One region of the Exiguobacterium sp. s70 genome, then DNA from elsewhere that is predicted to be linked to it. Evidence: predicted binding sites of a transcription regulator. Region 1 holds the regulator's gene; each other region holds the start of a gene.
What was found. The regulator Rex, encoded in region 1, represses fermentation and respiration genes when NADH is low (regulators of the CRP and FNR family bind a similar motif). The targets are predictions, from matches to a motif close to TTGTGAAATATTTCACAA.
Positions count from the first base shown of each region.

Region 2: a site for Rex is predicted at 4,032-4,049, ahead of KNP84_RS07945 (formate/nitrite transporter family protein). Genes of this name have one in related genera too.
Region 3: a site for Rex is predicted at 4,473-4,490, ahead of pflB (formate C-acetyltransferase). Genes of this name have one in related genera too.

Region 1 is NZ_JACSLV010000007.1:80,856-87,337, reverse strand. Features, by position in the region: gene tsaD (tRNA (adenosine(37)-N6)-threonylcarbamoyltransferase complex transferase subunit TsaD) at 1-114, shown strand, start outside; gene KNP84_RS14140 (hypothetical protein) at 129-695, shown strand; gene KNP84_RS14135 (hypothetical protein) at 744-1,151, opposite strand; gene KNP84_RS14130 (ABC-F family ATP-binding cassette domain-containing protein) at 1,148-3,049, opposite strand; gene KNP84_RS14125 (redox-sensing transcriptional repressor Rex) at 3,199-3,855, shown strand; gene KNP84_RS14120 (twin-arginine translocase TatA/TatE family subunit) at 3,855-4,073, shown strand; gene tatC (twin-arginine translocase subunit TatC) at 4,076-4,864, shown strand; gene KNP84_RS14110 (hypothetical protein) at 5,006-6,482, shown strand, end outside.
Region 2 is NZ_JACSLV010000002.1:628,934-635,415, forward strand. Features, by position in the region: gene mutS (DNA mismatch repair protein MutS) at 1-1,261, shown strand, start outside; gene mutL (DNA mismatch repair endonuclease MutL) at 1,266-3,068, shown strand; gene KNP84_RS07940 (50S ribosomal protein L25/general stress protein Ctc) at 3,232-3,900, shown strand; gene KNP84_RS07945 (formate/nitrite transporter family protein) at 4,109-4,951, shown strand; gene KNP84_RS07950 (anaerobic ribonucleoside triphosphate reductase) at 5,140-6,482, shown strand, end outside.
Region 3 is NZ_JACSLV010000005.1:132,282-138,763, reverse strand. Features, by position in the region: gene KNP84_RS12150 (NAD(P)-dependent malic enzyme) at 100-1,326, shown strand; gene pflA (pyruvate formate-lyase-activating protein) at 1,367-2,083, opposite strand; gene pflB (formate C-acetyltransferase) at 2,140-4,386, opposite strand; gene KNP84_RS12135 (hypothetical protein) at 4,747-5,169, shown strand; gene KNP84_RS12130 (DEAD/DEAH box helicase) at 5,224-6,390, shown strand; gene KNP84_RS12125 (hypothetical protein) at 6,387-6,482, shown strand, end outside.

The DNA of each region.
Region 1 (6,482 bases):
AATGCTGGTATGATCGGGGTGGCGGCACATCACGCGTTTGTGCGCGGAAAGCGCGATACACTGGCGATGAATGCGGTTCCTGGGTTATCCTTAGAAGAGAGCATGACAGTCTAGGGGGAAATAGAGACATGACGAAACGCATCATTATTGGAGGTCTGGTCGTACTGCTCGTCGTCGCGACGTTTTTGCAAGTACGGGAGATTATCCGCGCCTATAATATCGCCTATCAAGAAGAAATCGTACCGGAAGCGACACGCGTCCGTTCACTCACAGGAGCGGAATCGCTCGAAGGCATCGGCCGGGTCACGGGTGAGAACACGCTCGTCGAGACGTTGTACGGCTATAAGAGCCTAGACGATCAAAATATCGAGAGCGTCATCGTCGTCGACCGCAACCTCGGCGTTCAGCCGAAAGCGAGCGACGCATATTACGAGATTGCGCCGGGACGAGAAGCGACCGAAGAAGAAGCGGCGAAGTTCGAGGATATCGTCAACGAGTTTGACGAAGAGCAACTGTTCGCGCAAGTCATCTCGACGCATAAGGCGAAGTATGTGACGAACCGTGAGGAGACGCTCACGTTCTATAAAGTCTTTGTCCGTGACGTCGATACGAACGAGTACGTGTTCTTTATCACGGAAGACGGTCTCAAACTCGACTTCCATACACGCGGGTTCCAACCGCTACGTTACTTCTAACTATTAAAAGGGAAGCCGATCTCCATGATGGAGATCGGCTTCCCTTTTTTATACGTCCGGATGATGTTTGTTCTGTTTGTACCACATATTCACCCAACTCACGATGAAGACGAGCAGGGCGAGCACCCACATGAGGAGCGTCGACTGATAGAAGTGTCCCCACACCGAGCCTGGGGTGTAAAAGCTGTGCACGGTCACATCGACCGGCCAGACGACGAGGCGGATGAACAGCGTGCTCATGAGCAGGCCGCTCAACAAGCTGATCACAATCCCGCTCCACGTCTGGATGATGAAGCCGATGACGACCGGCAAGAAATAAAACAGGAACGACGGGACGACCGTCGGCTCCCCGCGAATCAGTTCGGATACGAATTCCGTCCCCGTCGGCACGATATAGGCGAGACCGGTCAGGAAGGCGTGCATCCATTCGATTCGCATCGCACGGAATCGCATCATGAATGGAGCTCCTCCCATTCTGCGTACAGTGCCGTGATCGATTCTTTCGTCGCGTCGGACTCGGTCGACAGTTCCTGTGCCCGGGCGAAGTCGTTGAAGACGTCCGGTTCACACAACAGCTGCTCGATTTCCTCGAGACGCGCCTCGTGTTGTTCGATCGTGAGCTCGATTTCCTCGATCCGTTGTTTCATCCGGCGTTCCTCGCGTTGTTGTTCCTTGTCGGCGCGCTGTTTCTTGACGATGACTTGTTTCGTCTCTTCGCGGGCGAGTCGGGCCAGGTCTTCGAGTTCTTCTTTCTTCTCGACGTAATATGAATAATCGCCGAGATACTCGTCGATGCCGTTCGGCGTGATCTCTAAGACGCGCGTCGCGAGCCGGTCGATGAAGTAGCGGTCGTGCGACACGAACAGAATTGTGCCCGGATAGTCGACGAGGGCGTTCTCGAGAATCATCTTCGAATCGAGGTCCAAGTGGTTCGTCGGCTCATCCAAGATGAGCAAGTTCGGTTGCTCGAGCTTTAGTTTCGCGAGCGTCAAGCGGGCCCGTTCCCCACCCGACAATTCATGGACACGTTTCATGACGTCGTCACCGCTGAACAGGAACTGTCCAAGCAGGCTCCGGACTTCTTGTTCGCGCATGAGCGGCCAGTCGTTCCAAATCTCGTCGATGACACGGTTGGCGTCCGACAAGTTTTGTTGTTCCTGGTCGTAGTAGCCGATTTCGACGCCGGTGCCGTAGCGGATGTCACCGGTAAGGGGCGGCTGTTGTTTCGTCAACACTTTCAGGAGCGTCGATTTGCCGACTCCGTTCGGGCCGACGAGGGCGACCGATTCGCCGCGCTGCAATTGGAAGCGGAGCTGTTGGGCGATCGGTTCTTCATAGCCGATGGCAAGATCGCTCGCACTCAATACGTCGTTCCCGCTTTGACGTTTGATTGAGAACGAGAGGACGGCACTGCGCTCATCACCGTCCGGCGCTTCCATCCGGTCGACTTTCTCGAGACGTTTGCGGACGCTCTGGGCCCGCTTCGTCGTCGTCGCCCGGGCGATGTTACGCTGGATGAAGTCCTGCATCTTGGCGATCTCTTCTTGTTGCGACTCGAACTGCTTCTTCTCTTGCTCGTAAATGGCAGCCTTCTGTTCAAGGTACTTCGTGTAGTTGCCGACGAAGCGACGGCTGCGGTGGCGGGACAGCTCATAGACGACCGATACGACGCGGTCGAGGAAGTAGCGGTCGTGGGAGACGATGAGGACGGCGCCTTTATAGCCGCTCAAATACTTCTCGAGCCAGCCGAGTGTCTCGATGTCCAAGTGGTTCGTCGGCTCATCCAAGATGAGCAGGTCTGGACTTTGGAGCAGCATCTTCGCGAGAGCAAGACGTGTCCGCTGTCCGCCGGAGAGCGTATCGATGCGGCGTTCGAAGTCGTCCGGATAGAACCGCATCCCGTGAAGGACAGAGCGGATCGTCGCCTCATATTGATAGCCGCCACGGTCTTTGAACGTATGCTGTTCTTCATCGTAAGACGACAAGAGGCGCTCATAGGCGGCCGGGTCGTTCAAGATGCGCTCAGAACCCATGTCTTGCTCCATGCGGCGCAGCGTCTTTTCTTGTTCAATTAAATCGGTGAAGACAGTCAACATTTCGTTCCACATCGTCTCGTTCGACTCTAACCCTGAGTCTTGGGCGAGATAGCCGATGGTGACATCTTTAGGCTTCATGATGTCGCCCGAGTCATAGTTGTATTCCCCGGCGATGACTTTAAGCAATGTCGACTTGCCGGCACCGTTACGGCCGACAAGGGCGACACGTTCGCCTTCTTGAATTTCTAGTTTGACGTTCTCTAAAATCGGCTCGACGCCGAATGATTTCGATAAGTTATTGACTTGCAGTAGGATCAAGTGAAAAAACCCCTTTCTCTCTATTTAGTATACTTTATTTCTTCCCCATTTCAGGTATATTCATTGAGTGGTCATGTGAATTCGTTTACAATCAAGGTGTATGAAATTAGATTCGTTTGAAACGCGTCGTAAAAAGGAGGCTCTTTCCGTTGAGTCAAAACGAACCAAAGATTCCGCAAGCGACAGCCAAACGGTTGCCACTATACTATCGGTTTATCCAAAGCCTACATTCATCAGGAAAACAGCGTGTCTCTTCTGCTGAACTGAGCGAGGCGGTCAAGGTCGATTCGGCCACGATCCGTCGCGATTTTTCGTACTTCGGTGCGCTCGGGAAAAAGGGATATGGCTATAACGTACAGTATCTGTTAGACTTTTTCCGTAAGACACTGAATCAGGACGAGATTACGAACGTCGCCTTAGTCGGGGTTGGTCATCTTGGGACAGCTTTCGTCAACTATAACTTCCTTAAAAACAATAACACACATATCGTCGTCGGGTTCGACGCAGACGAGACAAAAGTCGGCACGACGATGTCCGGTGTCCCGATTCATCACGTCGATGAGATGGAACAGATCATGAAACAAAACAAGATTGACGTCGCCATTCTCACGGTGCCGTCTGCCTATGCGCAACCGGTCGCGGACGACTTGGTCCGCTTCGGTATTAAAGGCATCTTGAACTTCACACCGGCCAGACTTACTGTGCCGGACACGGTCCGCGTCCATCACATCGACTTGTCGATCGAACTCCAGTCGCTCATTTACTTTATGCAACACTATCCATCTGCTGAGGGGGTCCATCAATAATGGAATTACTATCATCGTTGCTCGTCGTCGGTATTCCTGGGGGAGCAAGTATCTTCATTATCGCCATCGTCGCGCTCATCATCTTCGGGCCGAAGAAATTGCCTGAATTCGGACGCGCCGCTGGTCAAACGCTCCGAGAGTTCAAAAATGCCACGAACGGCATGATGAACGAACATGACGAGAAAGATAAGAAAGAACTTGAGAAGAAAGAGCAGTAATCATGAATCATCAACCTGATCAAGAACGGGCACTGTCCGATCACTTGACAGAGCTGCGGAGACGACTGATGCTGTCGGCATTTGTCGTCTTTGCTTTCTTTCTCATCGCTTTGCCGAGTGTCAAATATGTGCTCGCCTATCTGCAGGCGGACCTCGTCGAACGAGGGCTCGAGCTGAACGCCTTTGGGGTCGCGGACCCGCTCATGATTTACTTGAACTTGGCGCTCGTCATCGGGCTCGTCGCGTCCGGTCCGTTTCTACTGTATCAACTGTGGGCGTTCGTCGCACCTGGTCTGCACCCGAACGAGCGGAAAGCGACGCTCGCGTATATCCCGATCATCTTCATCTTGTTCCTGATCGGTCTCGCATTCGCCTACTATTGGTTGTTCCCGCTCGTCCTCGATATCTCGACGGACCTCGGGCAAGACCTCGGTCTGACGCAAATCATCGGGGCGTCGAACTACTTCACGTTCTTGCTGCAACTGACCATTCCATTCGGACTGTTATTCCAGTTGCCGGTCGTGACGATGTTCTTGACGCGCATCGGTGTCGTGACACCGTACTTCCTGTCATCGATTCGGAAATATGCGTACTTCGCCTTGTTCGTCATCGCGGCCTTCATCACGCCGCCGGATTTGACGTCGCACCTCATGGTGTCGCTGCCGCTCTTCTTCTTGTATGAAATCAGCTTGTCGATTTCACGCATCACGTACCGGGGCGTGCTCCGACGTGAGAAAGAGGCGATGGTGAAAGAACAGATGGATTTGATGAAACAAATGAATGAGAAGTAAACACCATGTCATGCGACGTGGTGTTTTTTTATGATTTTAGGACTATTCATTTTTGAAAAATCGATTTAAAATTAGGAATATAAAATCAAAAATGGATTATTTTTGAAAGTTATGCATTCATAAACAGAAATGAGGAGACAGATGAAAAAGTGGTTGTGGAGCATGCTTGTTGTGCTCATTATGATGGTGGCACCAGGTGTCGAAGTCCGAGCAGAGGACTATACTAAGCCGGTAACTATTCCGACAGGGGAAGTCGTAGGAGATAGTGGGTATGTGTGGCGTTCAGGGGATCCTGAGACGCTTGTTCACATTCAGACCGGTGAAGTGTATACATTACCGATTCGCGTGTCCGTTCTTCATAATATTCACGCGATCGGAGACGGTCGATTCATTTTGGAGGGCTGGCAAGAATGGATGGTCTGGAATCCTCAAACCGGTTCAAAGACGGTCTTTCCAATTGAGGCAGGGAGCGGACTTCATGCGGTCGTAGATATTAATTTGGCAGCAGAAACGGTATTGTGGACTGATGACAAGAAGTATGTCACGACATCGCTTTCGGGCAAAATTCTCGGGTCGATTCAGATGGGAAGTATGTATGAAGCATACGGACTGCTTGATGATGGGAATGTTCTTGCATTCGTGGACGGTCAAGTGACGAAGCGGACGCCGTCGGGTGAGGCGCTTGAAACACTCGGATCTTATACGGGTCAGGTGAGAGGTGCATCCTTAATCAAGGGATCAGATCAGTGGATTGTGGCAAAAGCAGGGGAATCGGATACACTTTTCATCTTTGATTTCGTAACGAAACGATGGATCGAGAAAGAAGCCCCAAGCGTAAGAGACCTCACATGGGAAGACGGCGTCTACTATTTCACGATTCGGAAGACGTATACGACGTTCTATGTTAGTTATAACGTCGCCACAAATGAGTGGCGAGAGGCACCGATTGATGATGTCTTCGTCGAAAGACGTGGTTCATGGTACGTTTTTTCTGAGAATCGATCAGCAGGCTACACGCCCGAGTCATTTTGGAAGGCACCGTGGCAACTGAATGTCAATGTGCCGAAAACGACGACTCGTTATGAAGTAGGTCGTCCCTATGATGTGAACGGAACGGTTACACTCGTTGACGGGACAGTGTTGCCGGTTCCCGGAGATGCCTTGGCTGTCAGTTTAGATCGTCAAGAAGCGCCTTTCCTTTGGGAGCAAGGGAACCTGACGCTACAGACGAATGAATCGTATAACACGATTTTTAAATGGAACGACTTAGAGCGGCGTCTAGACTTATGGGCATCGAACTACGTGCCACTCACACTCGACCCGCCAAAGGGCGTTTTAGGCCCGATTAGCGGGCAGACAACACCGGACACTCCGGTGTTCATCAGTGTGACGAAAAACTTGTATCAAGCCAACTCATCGGATTCGTTGTTGAACTATCAATCGGCGACGGTTCGTTCGGATGAGTCTGGACGCTATACGTGGCAACCGGCGCGTTGGTTCACACCTGGATCGCGTGTGACTGTGAAAATCGGTAGTGGGTCAGGCGTTTACGCGGATCCAATTGAACTTCAGACGGTCAAAGAAAGTGACGATACCTCGTCGAACGACATTTCAGTTT
Region 2 (6,482 bases), on a different contig from region 1:
AGCGAACGGGAAGACGTGGATTGCCAATCTCGAGCAACAAGAGCGGCTCGCGACCGGCATCAAGTCGCTGAAAATCGGCTATAACCGTGTCTTTGGCTATTATTTGGAAGTGACGAAAGCGAATGCGCGCTTACTCGAAGAGGGGCGGTATGAACGGAAACAGACACTTACGAACGCCGAACGCTATGTCACGCCTGAGTTAAAAGAAAAAGAAGCGCTCATCCTCGGTGCCGAGGAGAAGAGCTGTACGCTTGAATATGACTTATTCGTCACGTTACGTGAAGAAGTCAAACAAGAGACGAAACCGCTCCAACAACTGGCCCGCTCATTAAGTGAACTAGACGTCCTGCTCGCGCTCGCCATTGTCGCCGAAAAACGGGACTATGTCCGGCCGACGACGTCAAACAATGTCCAAATCGATCGTGGGCGCCATCCGGTCATCGAAACGGTATTGCCTCGTGGTGAATATGTGGCCAACGACTTGACGCTCGATGACACGCGGCGCATGCTCTTGATCACCGGACCGAACATGTCCGGTAAATCGACGTATATGCGTCAGTTCGCACTGATTGCCATCCTGCATCAAATCGGTTCATTCGTGCCGGCCGAATCGGCCGAACTTCCTTTGTTCGATCGCATCTTTACTCGCATCGGGGCAGCCGACGATTTGGTGAGCGGACAGTCGACGTTCATGGTCGAAATGACGGAGACACGTCAGGCGGTGACGGAAGCAACAGCACATAGTCTCATCCTCCTCGATGAGATTGGACGGGGAACCTCTACGTATGACGGTATGGCGCTCGCGCAGGCCATCGTCGAATATATCGCGGCCACCATCGGCGCGAAAACATTGTTTTCGACCCATTACCACGAGTTGACCGTGCTCGAAGACACAATTCCAGCCCTTGAGAACGTGCACGTCCGTGCCATTGAACGGGACGGACGTGTCGTTTTCCTGCATGAAGTTCATCCGGGACGGGCCGACAAATCGTACGGGATTCACGTCGCCGAACTCGCTGATTTGCCGCCTGATTTGATTGAACGGGCGCGAACGATTTTGTCTGAGCTCGAGACAGAACCGAAACCGGCACGGGCAGCTGTAGAACAGCCGGCTCCGGCTGAACCTGTGTCCCAACTGTCACTATTTGAGGCGGAAGACGACATCAAACGACAACTGCTCGACCTCGATTTGCTGGCGATGAACCCGATTGAGGCGATGCAGGCGCTCTATGCGCTCCAACAATCCGCGAAGAAGGAGTGAGTCAATGGGAATCATTCAAGAGTTACCGGAACAACTGGCCAACCGAATCGCTGCCGGGGAAGTCGTCGAACGCCCAGCCTCGGTCGTGAAAGAGCTCGTCGAGAATGCGATTGACGCCGGTGCCACGAAAATCGAAGTCGATTTGGAGGAAGCGGGTATTCGTCTCATTAAAGTCCGGGATAACGGGCATGGGTTTTATGAAGAGGATGCTCCGCGAGCTTTTTTACGTCATGCGACGAGCAAAATTCGGGACGAGCACGACTTGTTCCGGATTCGCACGCTCGGCTTCCGTGGAGAGGCCCTCGCCTCGATCGCCTCGGTCAGTCATGTGACGCTGAAGTCACGCCGGACCGAAGAGGACGGATTTGAGATGACGCTCCAAGGGGGTGTCGTTACGGCGCAAACACCGGCCGCAGCCAACGTCGGAACAGAGATAGCGGTCAGTCAATTGTTCTACAATACACCGGCCCGCCTCAAATACTTGAAGACGTCGGCGACCGAACTCGCGAGCATCACCGATACGTTGAACCGGATCGCCTTGTCCCACCCGGAAGTTCGCCTCACGGCGTTCCATGAAGACAAGGAACTCCTGCGGACGAGTGGCAACGGCGACATCAAGCAAGTCATGCTTGCCATTTATGGGCGTCAAGTTGCGGCGCAAATCGTCACCGCGTCAAGCAAGACGAACGACTATAGTTTGAGCGCCCATCTCGTCCGGCCTGAAGTGACACGTTCGAACAAGCAGTACGTGACGCTCATCTTGAACGGTCGGAGCATCAAGAACTTTGCGTTGACCCAAAGTGTACTCGAGGGCTACCATACGTTACTCCCGATTGGTCGTTATCCGATTGCCGTCCTCGAAGTGAACATGGACCCGATGTTGATTGACGTCAACGTCCATCCGACAAAACGGGAGGTCCGACTCTCGAAAGAGAAAGAGCTGTGCCAGTTGATTCGCGAGACGGTCCAACTGACGCTCCGGGAACAGCGTTTAATCCCGTCGGTCAAACCGAAAGAGCGACCGGTCAATCGGACCGAACAAGAGCGACTTGATTTCACGGTCGAACGGACACCTGTCACGGATGAACCGCCGACGTGGAACTATCCGATTCCACGTGAGCCTGTCACGTCACCGAGTCGATGGTCACCGACCCCGCTCGTCAATGAAGCGCCTGCACCGACCGACCCGATTGTCGAATCAGACGCAATTGAGACGAAAGGAGAGCGGTTGCCGCCGCTCGACGTCATCGGCCAATTACATGCGAGCTATATCGTCTGCGGCGCCGAGGACGGCATGTATGTCATCGACCAACACGCGGCTCAGGAACGGATCAAATACGAATTGTTTTATGAGCAACTCGGGAATCCAGACAAAGAGTATCAATTGTTGCTGCTCCCGCTCACACTCGAGTTCACGCAAGAAGAGACGCTCGCGATTGAAGAAGTCGCTCCGCTCTTGAAAGAAGCGGGGCTCGATTTGGAGCCGTTCGGTGGCAACACGTTCCTCATCCGAGAGATTCCGACGTGGTACCCGCAGCATGATTTGGAAGGGACGGTCCGCGATTTGATTGAGATGGCGATTCGGGACCGCTCTGTCAATCTCGCCAAATATCGGGAAGACGCGTCAATCTTGATGGCGTGCAAGCGGTCGATTAAAGCGAACCATCCATTGAACCATGAGATGATGCGGCAATTGCTGCATGACCTCAATCAGACGACGTCCCCGTATACGTGTCCGCACGGGCGACCGATCTTGGTGAAATGGAGTACGTACGAACTTGAGAAGTTGTTCAAACGGGTTATGTGACACGCTTGTAATCTTTTTTTAACCGGCTGTAACGTTTATGTCCGGGTGCCTATGGGAACAATATACACATGTCACTCAACGCATCGAGGTTGAGAGGTGGCTTTTTCACTGCCTCACCCTCAAGATGTAGACATGATCGATAAACCAGTAGGGGGAAAAGATTATGGCAGACACGCTTAAAGTAACGAAACGAGAATTACGACCACGTTCGGTCCGCGCAAACTTGCGTAAAGAAGGTAAAGTACTAGGTGTCGTATACGGCTATAAAGTCGAGAGCACACCAGTTGCATTCGAGGAGATGGCACTTCGCAAGATTCTCCGCGAACACGGTGACAACGCGTTAATCGAGTTGAACATCGACGGCAAGAAAGTAAACACGCTCGTTCACGGGACAGAAGTTGACCCGTTCACGAACGAATACAAGCACGTCGAGTTCATGGCCGTGAAGATGGACGAAGCGACGGAAGTCGAAGCGGACGTCACACTCGTCGGCGACGCGAAAGGTGTCAAAGAAGGCGGCTTCTTGGCACAAACGCTCTATAAAGTTACGGTATCGGCGACACCGGCTAACATTCCGGAACGAATTGAACTAGATGTTTCTGAACTCGGTATCGGTGATTCGGTCACGGTAGCTGACATTCCAGAGAACAAAGACTATGAAATCGTCTCGGATGGCGAGCTTCAAATCGCATCTGTGAACGAGCCGGTCTCTCTTGAAGAGCTTGAAGCTGACACAGACACAACGACAGAAAGTGAAGCTGAAGCAACTGAAGAAGAGTCGGATGAGGCATCATCTGAAGAGTCTGAAGAGAAGTCTGCAGACAAAGAATAAGCTGTATCGAACGACCCTTTGCGAAGGGTCGTTTTTTTCGTCACAAATCCGACAAATGTAAACGATTACGATGTGAAAAATGTGTCAACACGGTCCAAGGTCGATTGCAATTTATTGGATTCGGGCTTATATTGTTAATGATTTCACATGTTCGTTCTTATTATATGGGTTCATTCAAACAGAAAGAAGGGTTTGTGACATGGCATCAATGGAAATCCATGCACTCGAATCATTACGGAAAAAAGCTCAGGCATCTTCGCAAATGATTCATTATCGGCCAATGGAATACTTTTTACGGGCAATGCTCGCGGGGATCTTTATCGGATTCGCTTCAATCTTCACACTTAAAGTCGTCAACGGAATGTACTTGATCGATTCGCCGTTCACGACACTCATCGGTGGGTTCTCATTCGGGATCGCGCTTGTCATGATCATCTACGGCGGAGCCGAACTGTTCACGGGAAACACAATGTATTTCACGACCTCGACGTTACGCGGCTATACGACGCTCAGTGACACGATGCTCGTCTGGTTACTTTGTTTCGTCGGGAACGCGCTCGGTGGCGTCTTGTTCGCCTTGTTGCTCGCCCCGACCGGCGTCATCCAAGAACTCGGGATGGACAACTGGCTGTTCGCGGTCGTCGAGAGCAAGATGCATCATACGACGGTCGAGATTTTCTTCCGTGCCATCTTCTGTAACTGGATGGTCTGTCTCGCGATTTTCTTACCAAAACAGATGAAAAATGAGTTCGCTCAAATCTTCTCGATGATTTTCCTCGTCGCCGTCTTCTTCGCGTCAGGATTTGATCACGTCATCGCCAACTTCGTCTTGTTTGCGCTCACGCTCGTCGTTCCACATCCTGAGGCGATTAGCTTTGCCGGCGCCATCCACAACTTGATTCCGGCCACGTTCGGTAACATCATCGGCGGCGCCTTGTTCATGGGTGCGATCTATACGTGGTTGAACGCGAAAGGCTTGCGCGAAGCCCAAGAGTCAGAGGAAAAAGAAGAAGTTGAATTAAAAATCGTGAAACCGGCTAAAGAATTATAAGTTGGGTCACTTGAAGAACGGTCGAGTCCAGATGCGGGCTCGGCTGTTTTTGCGTTTATATCACAACCAACGCTCACAATTTAGACTCCACATCTCCATGCTCAAACATGACATAATCTATATATGGAATTGAATCGAGTTATGAACTCGATTCATATCAATATATAGTGAGGTGATGCGGAGTGAACATGCTACAGCTTTATGAAGATGTCTGTGTTCTCCCAGATCAAGATCTCGTACAAGAGAACGCCAACGTCGACGGGAAATCACCACTTGGCAAACTGGCACGATTATCCTCGGAAGTATCGAAACAGCTGTCGACAATGTACTTGTTGTCAGAGCGGACACGTCAGGCCGTCGCAGACAACTTTTTGTACATCCACGACGCCGACTATTACGTGACAGGATCGACGACGTGTTGTCAAATCCCGCTCGGCGAGTTGTTGACGAACGGATTTCATACCGGTCACGGAACGATTCGACCACCCCAGGACATCCGTTCGGCGATGGCACTCGCTTCGATCATTCTTCAAGCGAATCAGAATATGCAACATGGGGGTCAAGCGTTCCCGATGTTCGATGTCGATTTAGCGCCATACGTCGAAAAGACGTATGAACGTCAACTCGAGCGGCTCAAGAAGCTTCCGGTCGAATGGTCGACTGAGCAACTTCTCGAAGTCGCTGAGAACGAGACAATCACAGCGACGTATCAAGCGTGTGAAGCGTTCATCCATAACGCCAATTCGATGCATTCGCGAGGAGGCGGCCAAGTGCCATTCGTCTCCATCAACTATGGGACCGACACGAGCCGTTGGGGTCGAATTTTCATCCGCGAGTTGTTGCATGCGACCGAGCGGGGGCTCGGCAACGGGGAGACGCCAATTTTCCCGATTCAAATCTTTAAAGTAAAAGAGGGCGTCAACTTTCATGAAACCGATCCGAACGTCGACTTGTTCCAACTCGCCTGTCGCGTGACGGGCAAGCGTCTATTCCCGAACTTCTCGTTCGTCGATGCCCCGTTCAACTTGCAATATTATGATGGGAGCCATGACTCAGAAGTCGCTTATATGGGGTGTCGGACACGAGTGATGGGGAATCGTCATGGCGCCGAGACGTCGATCGGACGAGGCAATTTATCGTTCTCGACCTTGAACTTGGTCAAGATGGCGCTCGTCGCTTCGGACATCCATACATTTTATGAGACGCTCGACGCCTACGTCGACGTCGCCATCGATCAATTGCTCGAACGGTACGACTATCAAGCGAAGCGTCATGCCGACGAATTCCGCTTCCTTTACGCTCAACACGTCTGGAGGGGCAGCGAGAGACTTCAGGCGGAAGAAGAGCTACGGGATGTACTGAAGCAAGGGACGTTGTCCGTCGGTTTCATCGGTCTCGCCGAAGCGCTACGCGTGCTCACAGGCGGCACGCATGCCGATTCACGGGAAGCGGAACGTCTCGGACTCGATATCGTCACTCATTTACGTGATCGGATGAGACAGGCGGCAGAGCAGCACGATTTAAACTTTTC
Region 3 (6,482 bases), on a different contig from region 1:
CGTCCGAATGCAGGTAAAACCCTCGAAAGTAAGCGGTTTCTCCGTTACAATGGACTCGTATTGTCACAGATTAAAATCGCTAATTATAGGGAGAGACTTATGAAAACATTGAACGAACGCGCACTCGAGATGCATGCCTTCCATCACGGAAAATTGGAAACGACACCGAAAGTCGATGTCGACACGAAAGAAGCGCTCAGCCTCGCCTACTCGCCTGGCGTCGCTGAACCGTGCCGTCGCATCGCTGAAGATAAAGAGTTGTCGTATGACTACACGCTCCGCGCCAACACGGTCGCCGTCGTCTCGGACGGGAGCGCCGTGCTCGGTCTCGGCAATATCGGTCCAGAAGCCGCACTGCCGGTCATGGAAGGAAAAGCCGTCTTGTTCAAAAGCTTCGCCGGCGTCGATGCGTTTCCTATCTGTCTCGATACGCATAACGTCGATGAAATCGTCCGGACGGTCGAACTGCTCGCACCGACGTTTGGTGCCGTCAACTTAGAAGACATTAAAGCACCCGAGTGCTTTGAAATCGAGGCCCGGTTGAAACAATCGCTCCCGATTCCTGTCTTCCATGACGACCAGCACGGGACGGCCATCGTCGTCTTGGCCGGTCTCGTCAATGCGTTGCGCCTCGTCGATAAAACGATGCCTGAACTCCGTGTCGTCATGAACGGTGCCGGAGCCGCGGGCATCGCCATCGCCAAACTGTTGAAGCGTTTCGGTGTCGAGGACCTCGTCATCTGTGATACGAAAGGCGCGATTTACGAAGGACGCGTCGAAGGGATGAACCCGTTCAAAGATCAAATCGCCAAAGCGACGAATCGGAAGCAACACGAAGGATTGCTCGCCGACGTGCTTCAAGGTGCCGACGTCTTTATCGGTGTCTCGGCGGCCGGGGCCGTCACGGAAGACATGGTCCGCTCGATGGCCGTCGATCCAATCATCTTCGCTCTGGCGAACCCGATTCCGGAGATTATGCCAGACCTCGCGACAAAAGCCGGGGCGCGTGTCGTCGCGACCGGCCGTTCCGATTTCGCCAACCAAGTGAACAACGTCCTCGCCTTCCCAGGTATTTTCCGGGGCGCACTTGACGTTCGCGCCAGCGAAATCAATGAGGAGATGAAGGAAGCGGCCGTCCACGCGATTGCCGATTTATTGACCGAAGAAGATTTGGCGAACGGGGTCGTCATCCCAAGCCCATTCGATGAACGAATCGCACCGGCCGTGGCGGTCGCGGTTGCCAAAGCTGCCGTCGAGACCGGCGTCGCCAAACGTCCGCTCGATGAGGCCGCCATCCGTCAGCACGTCAGTCAAAAACATTTGTAATCCAAAAACTGCGCAGACCATGACGGTCTGCGCAGTTTTTTTAAACGGTTCCTTGTAAAATCCCTTCCGCCCATTCGACTTCTTCCGTCGTCGGGGGTTTAATTCCTTTGAGCGGATAGTCGAGACCGAGCGCCTCCCATTTATAGACGCCCATCTCATGGTACGGCAAAATTTCGACTTTCTCGACGTGGTCGAGCTTTTGAATGAACGCTGCCGTGCGGCGGAGCGCTCCTTCATCAAGTGTCCATTCCGGGACGAGGACGTGGCGAATCCACATTTTCGTTCCGCGCTCGGATAAATGTTCAGCGAGCGCGAGCGTGTTGACGTTGCTCCGTCCTGTCAGTTTCTTACACATGTCATCGTCGATATGTTTGATATCAAGCAACACGAGATCCGTATGATCTAAGATGGCGTCCAAGTTAGGGGGACGAAGTGCACCCGACGTGTCGAGTGTCGTGTGGAGCCCGTGTTTCTTCGCTTCACGCAAGAGCGCTTCTAAAAACTCTGGCTGCGCGAGCGGGTCGCCCCCTGAAATCGTGATGCCGCCTTTTGATGCTTCCATGAACGGACGATAGCTGAGCGCTTCTTGAATGACGTCCTCGGCCGAACGATGGTTATTCTTTTTGAAATCCCACGTGTCAGCATTGTGGCAATACAAGCAACGAAGCGCACAACCTTGTAAAAAGACGATAAAACGAATTCCCGGGCCGTCAACGGTTCCAAACGATTCGACCGAGTGTACATATCCCATTGTCATCGAAATGACCTCCTAACGAATGAGCGGCCCTCGAGTGAAGGCCGCCAAGCCTTTGTTTACAATGAACCGTGGAACGTCCGGTTGATGACGTCGATTTGTTGTTCGCGCGTCAACTTGATGAAGTTGACCGCATAGCCAGAGACACGAATCGTGAGCTGTGGATATTCTTCCGGGTGCTCCATCGCATCGAGCAACGTCTCACGGTTGAAGACGTTGACGTTCAAGTGATGTCCTTTATGCTCGCCGCCCATATAACCGTCAAGGAGTGCCGCCAAGTTGAGTTCACGGGCCACTTCTTCTTTACCGAGCGCTTTCGGTACGATTGAGAACGTGTATGAAATTCCGTCTTGTGCGTGTTCGAACGGGAGTTTCGCGACTGATGAGAGCGACGCAGCTGCCCCTTTCGTATCGCGGCCATGCATCGGGTTCGCACCAGGTGCGAACGGTTCGCCGGCGCGACGTCCGTCCGGTGTGTTCCCTGTCTTTTTGCCGTAAACGACGTTTGATGTGATCGTCAAGACCGATTGCGTATGGAGCGCATCGCGGTACGTTTTATGCTTGCGTACTTTTTGCATGAACGACTCGACAAGCTCGACGGCGATCGCATCGACACGGTCGTCGTTGTTGCCGAATTTAGGGAAGTCGCCTTCTGTCTCGAAGTCGACAGCAATGCCTTGCTCGTTGCGGACCGGTTTCACGGTCGCATATTTGATGGCTGACAGACTATCTGCTGTGACCGAGAGACCGGCGATACCGCATGCCATCGTCCGTAGGATTTCTGGGTCATGAAGTGCCATCTCGATCCGTTCATACGCATATTTATCGTGCATGAAGTGGATGACGTTAAGCGTGTTGACGTAGAGCTCGGCGAGCCAATCGAGCGTCCGGTCGAAGTCGGCATACACTTTGTCGTACGTGAGCACGTCCTCGGTGTTCATCTCCCAAACCGGCGCGATTTGGTCGCCGCTCTTCTCATCGCGGCCTCCGTTCATGCTATAAAGGAGTGCTTTCGCCATGTTGGCGCGGGCTCCGAAGAACTGCATCTGTTTCCCGATTTTCATCGGTGACACACAGCAGGCGATGCCGTAATCGTCACCGAACTCTGGAAGCATGAGGTCATCGTTCTCATATTGGATGGCGGACGTCTCAATCGACATCTTCGCACAATATTGTTTGAAGCCTTCTGGCAATTTCGTCGACCAAAGCACCGTCAAGTTCGGTTCTGGTGCTGGTCCAAGGTTCGAGAGTGAATGCAAGAAGCGGAACGAGCTCTTCGTCACGTTCGAGCGTCCGTCTTCGCTCATCCCACCGATTGACTCGGTCACCCATGTTGGGTCACCCGAGAACAATTCGTTATAGTCTGGTGTGCGCAAGAATTTGACGATCCGGAGCTTCATGATGAAGTGGTCGACGATTTCTTGAACATCCGACTCGGTCAAACGACCCGCTTCGATGTCACGCTCTGCGTATACATCGAGGAATGTCGAGACACGCCCGAGTGACATGGCGGCGCCGTTCTGTTCTTTGACGGCTGCGAGATATGCAAGGTATACCCATTGGTACGCCTCTTGTGTATTTTCCGCCGGACGGCCGAGGTCAAACCCGTACGCCGCACCGAGTTGTTTCAACTCTTGGAGGGCCCGGAGCTGCTCAGACATTTCTTCCCGTGTCCGAATATCTGCCTCTGATAAGAAACCGCCACGGTTCGCCAAATCTTTTTTACGTGCGGCAATCAAGAAGTCTAACCCGTACAAGGCAACGCGACGGTAGTCGCCGATAATCCGTCCACGGCCGTAAGCGTCAGGAAGTCCTGTGATAATCCCTGACTTCCGTGCTGCTCGCATCTCAGGTGTATACGCATCGAAGACACCTTGGTTATGCGTTTTGCGGATTTCCGAATAAATCTTTGTGATTTCAGGGTTCGGCTCGAAGCCATACGATTCAAGTGCAGCGTCGACCATCCGGATGCCGCCGTTCGGATGAATCGAACGTTTGAACGGCTCGTCCGTTTGAACGCCGACCACTTTCTCGAGCTCTTTGTTTAAGTATCCCGGTCCGTGCGAGACGATTGTCGATGGGTTGTTTTGATCGACCGCCCAAACACCACCGCGTTCCCGCTCTTCTTTCGTCAATTCCATCACTTGTGCCCAAAGCTGATTCGTCGCTTCCGTCGGTCCGACGAGGAAACGGTCGTCTCCTGTGTACTCATGTCGGTTTAAACGGATAAACTCACCGACGTTCACTTCGTTCGTCCACTGCCCAGGTACAAATCCTGACCAGGCTGATTTAATTTCGGTTGCCATTGTGGGTCACTCCTCATAGTTGAGATAACTGCGTGCTTTCTATAAGTTGAGTGTACGTGAAAACGTGAACATTATGTTTTACATTCTTGTGAAAGTTGTAACAATCTCATGAACGTTGGCTTAAAGCCATTTTTGTAAGCGCTTTAAAATCTGTTATAACGCATTTCTCATTCACTATGAAACAGATAATTCACGTCACGATAGGATTTACATCGATTCTGTATCATCTGAATTCGGATGTGACGATTTATACAGTTTTTAGTGTGATGTATATCACGACTCGGGGATAGAACTTGAATTTTTGCCTTACATCGGACACAATGAAGGCAGAACATTGTAGAAGAGGAAGGGGTTCTTCCCATGACGTACGAATTATTGACAGCTGATCACGACTTGAAAGCCGGTGACCGCATCTCCCTTAAAGTAGAAGCGAACGGTGAACAACGTGATGGATTTATCACAGAATTTGAAGACGCAGGTTTTTGGATTCGGTTTGACGACGACATCGAAAACGAGGATTTCATCGACTACCGCGATAACTTGCTCGTTGCTCTCATCTCGCGCCCGATTGACGTGGCAGCGACGTATCCAGAGCTCGCTTCATACGAACGGTTGACGAAAGAATTGCAGTATCGTGTCTATCAAGGCTTCACCGTCGAAGGCGTCGAGGCGTCGGCTGACCAAATCGATGTGCACATCAAACTCATCGAGGACGGACAGACGTTCACACAGACACTCCGTTCTTCATTCGACCAAGACACGGAACATGTTCGCTATATCTAAGACAGGGAGCGCTTATGCTTCCTTTGTTTTTGCCCCACGATAAGGAGAATTGATATGAACTTTACAAAACCATTTATTAACGAAGCCTGGGATCGCCTTGGCTTTACTGAACCAATGCCGGTCCAAGCCGAAGCCTTCCCGCTTCTTCTTGACGGAAAAGACGTCACGATCGAAGCGCCGACAGGTACCGGGAAGACGCTTGCTTATTTGTTACCCGCCATTGAAAAAATCGACGCCTCGAACGACCGGATTCAAGTCGTCATCGTCGCGCCGACGCGTGAGCTCGTCATGCAGATTCAAACGGTCGCGCAACGCTTCACCGAGAAAGGTGATGTCCGCATCGCTTCATTTATTGGCGGTGTCGAATTGAAACGTCAAATCGACCGCTTGAAGAAAAAGCCCCATTTGATTGTCGGGACACCGGGCCGACTCGTCGAACTGATTGACAAGAAAAAATTGAAGCTTCATGAGACGCACACAATCGTCCTCGATGAAGCTGACCAAATCATCGATAGCGGATTAACAGAAGCTGCCGAACGCATCATCAAGCACACGGCGCACGAACATCAAATCGCCCTCGTATCGGCAACGCTCACAGACACGCTTCAAGCATGGGCGGCCCCGTTCTTGAAGGAGCCGGCACACGTGAAAATCGAACGAGCCGTGAGCAGTCAAGTGACGTACGGCTATATGTTGACGACACGCCGCTATAAGCCGGAACTGCTTCGTCGTTTGTCACACGTCAACGGCGTCAAAGCACTCGCTTTCATCAACAACCGTTCATTCTTGCCACCACTCCGAGGTGAACTCGACAAAATGAAAGTGAACTACCGGATGCTCGACAGCCTAAAAGGGAAACGCGAACGCGTGGAGACGCTCCGCGAATTCCGGAAAGGCGACTATCCACTTCTCATCACGACGGGTCTCGCGGCCCGTGGTCTCGACATCGAAGAAGTGACGCACGTCGTCCACTTCGATTTGCCAGAATCGATTGATGACTTCATTCATCGCTCCGGCCGGACGGCACGCGGGAATGCGGCCGGGACCGTGCTCTCGCTCGTGACGGACGAAGACTTGACGCACTTGAAATCGTTCGCTCGCCAACTCGGCGTCGAATTGAAAGAACTCGAGATTTATCGTGGCGACGTCATCGAGAAACGGATTGAGGATAAACCGCCGGTCGTGAAGCGTCCTGCGAACAAACGAGGACCGCGCCGATGAAAAAAGACCGGAAAGTAATTCCATTCCCTTTGCTTGTAGAAGAGTCCGAATTGCTGGCCGAGCTGAAAAAGTTGTATGAGCAAGCCGCGCTC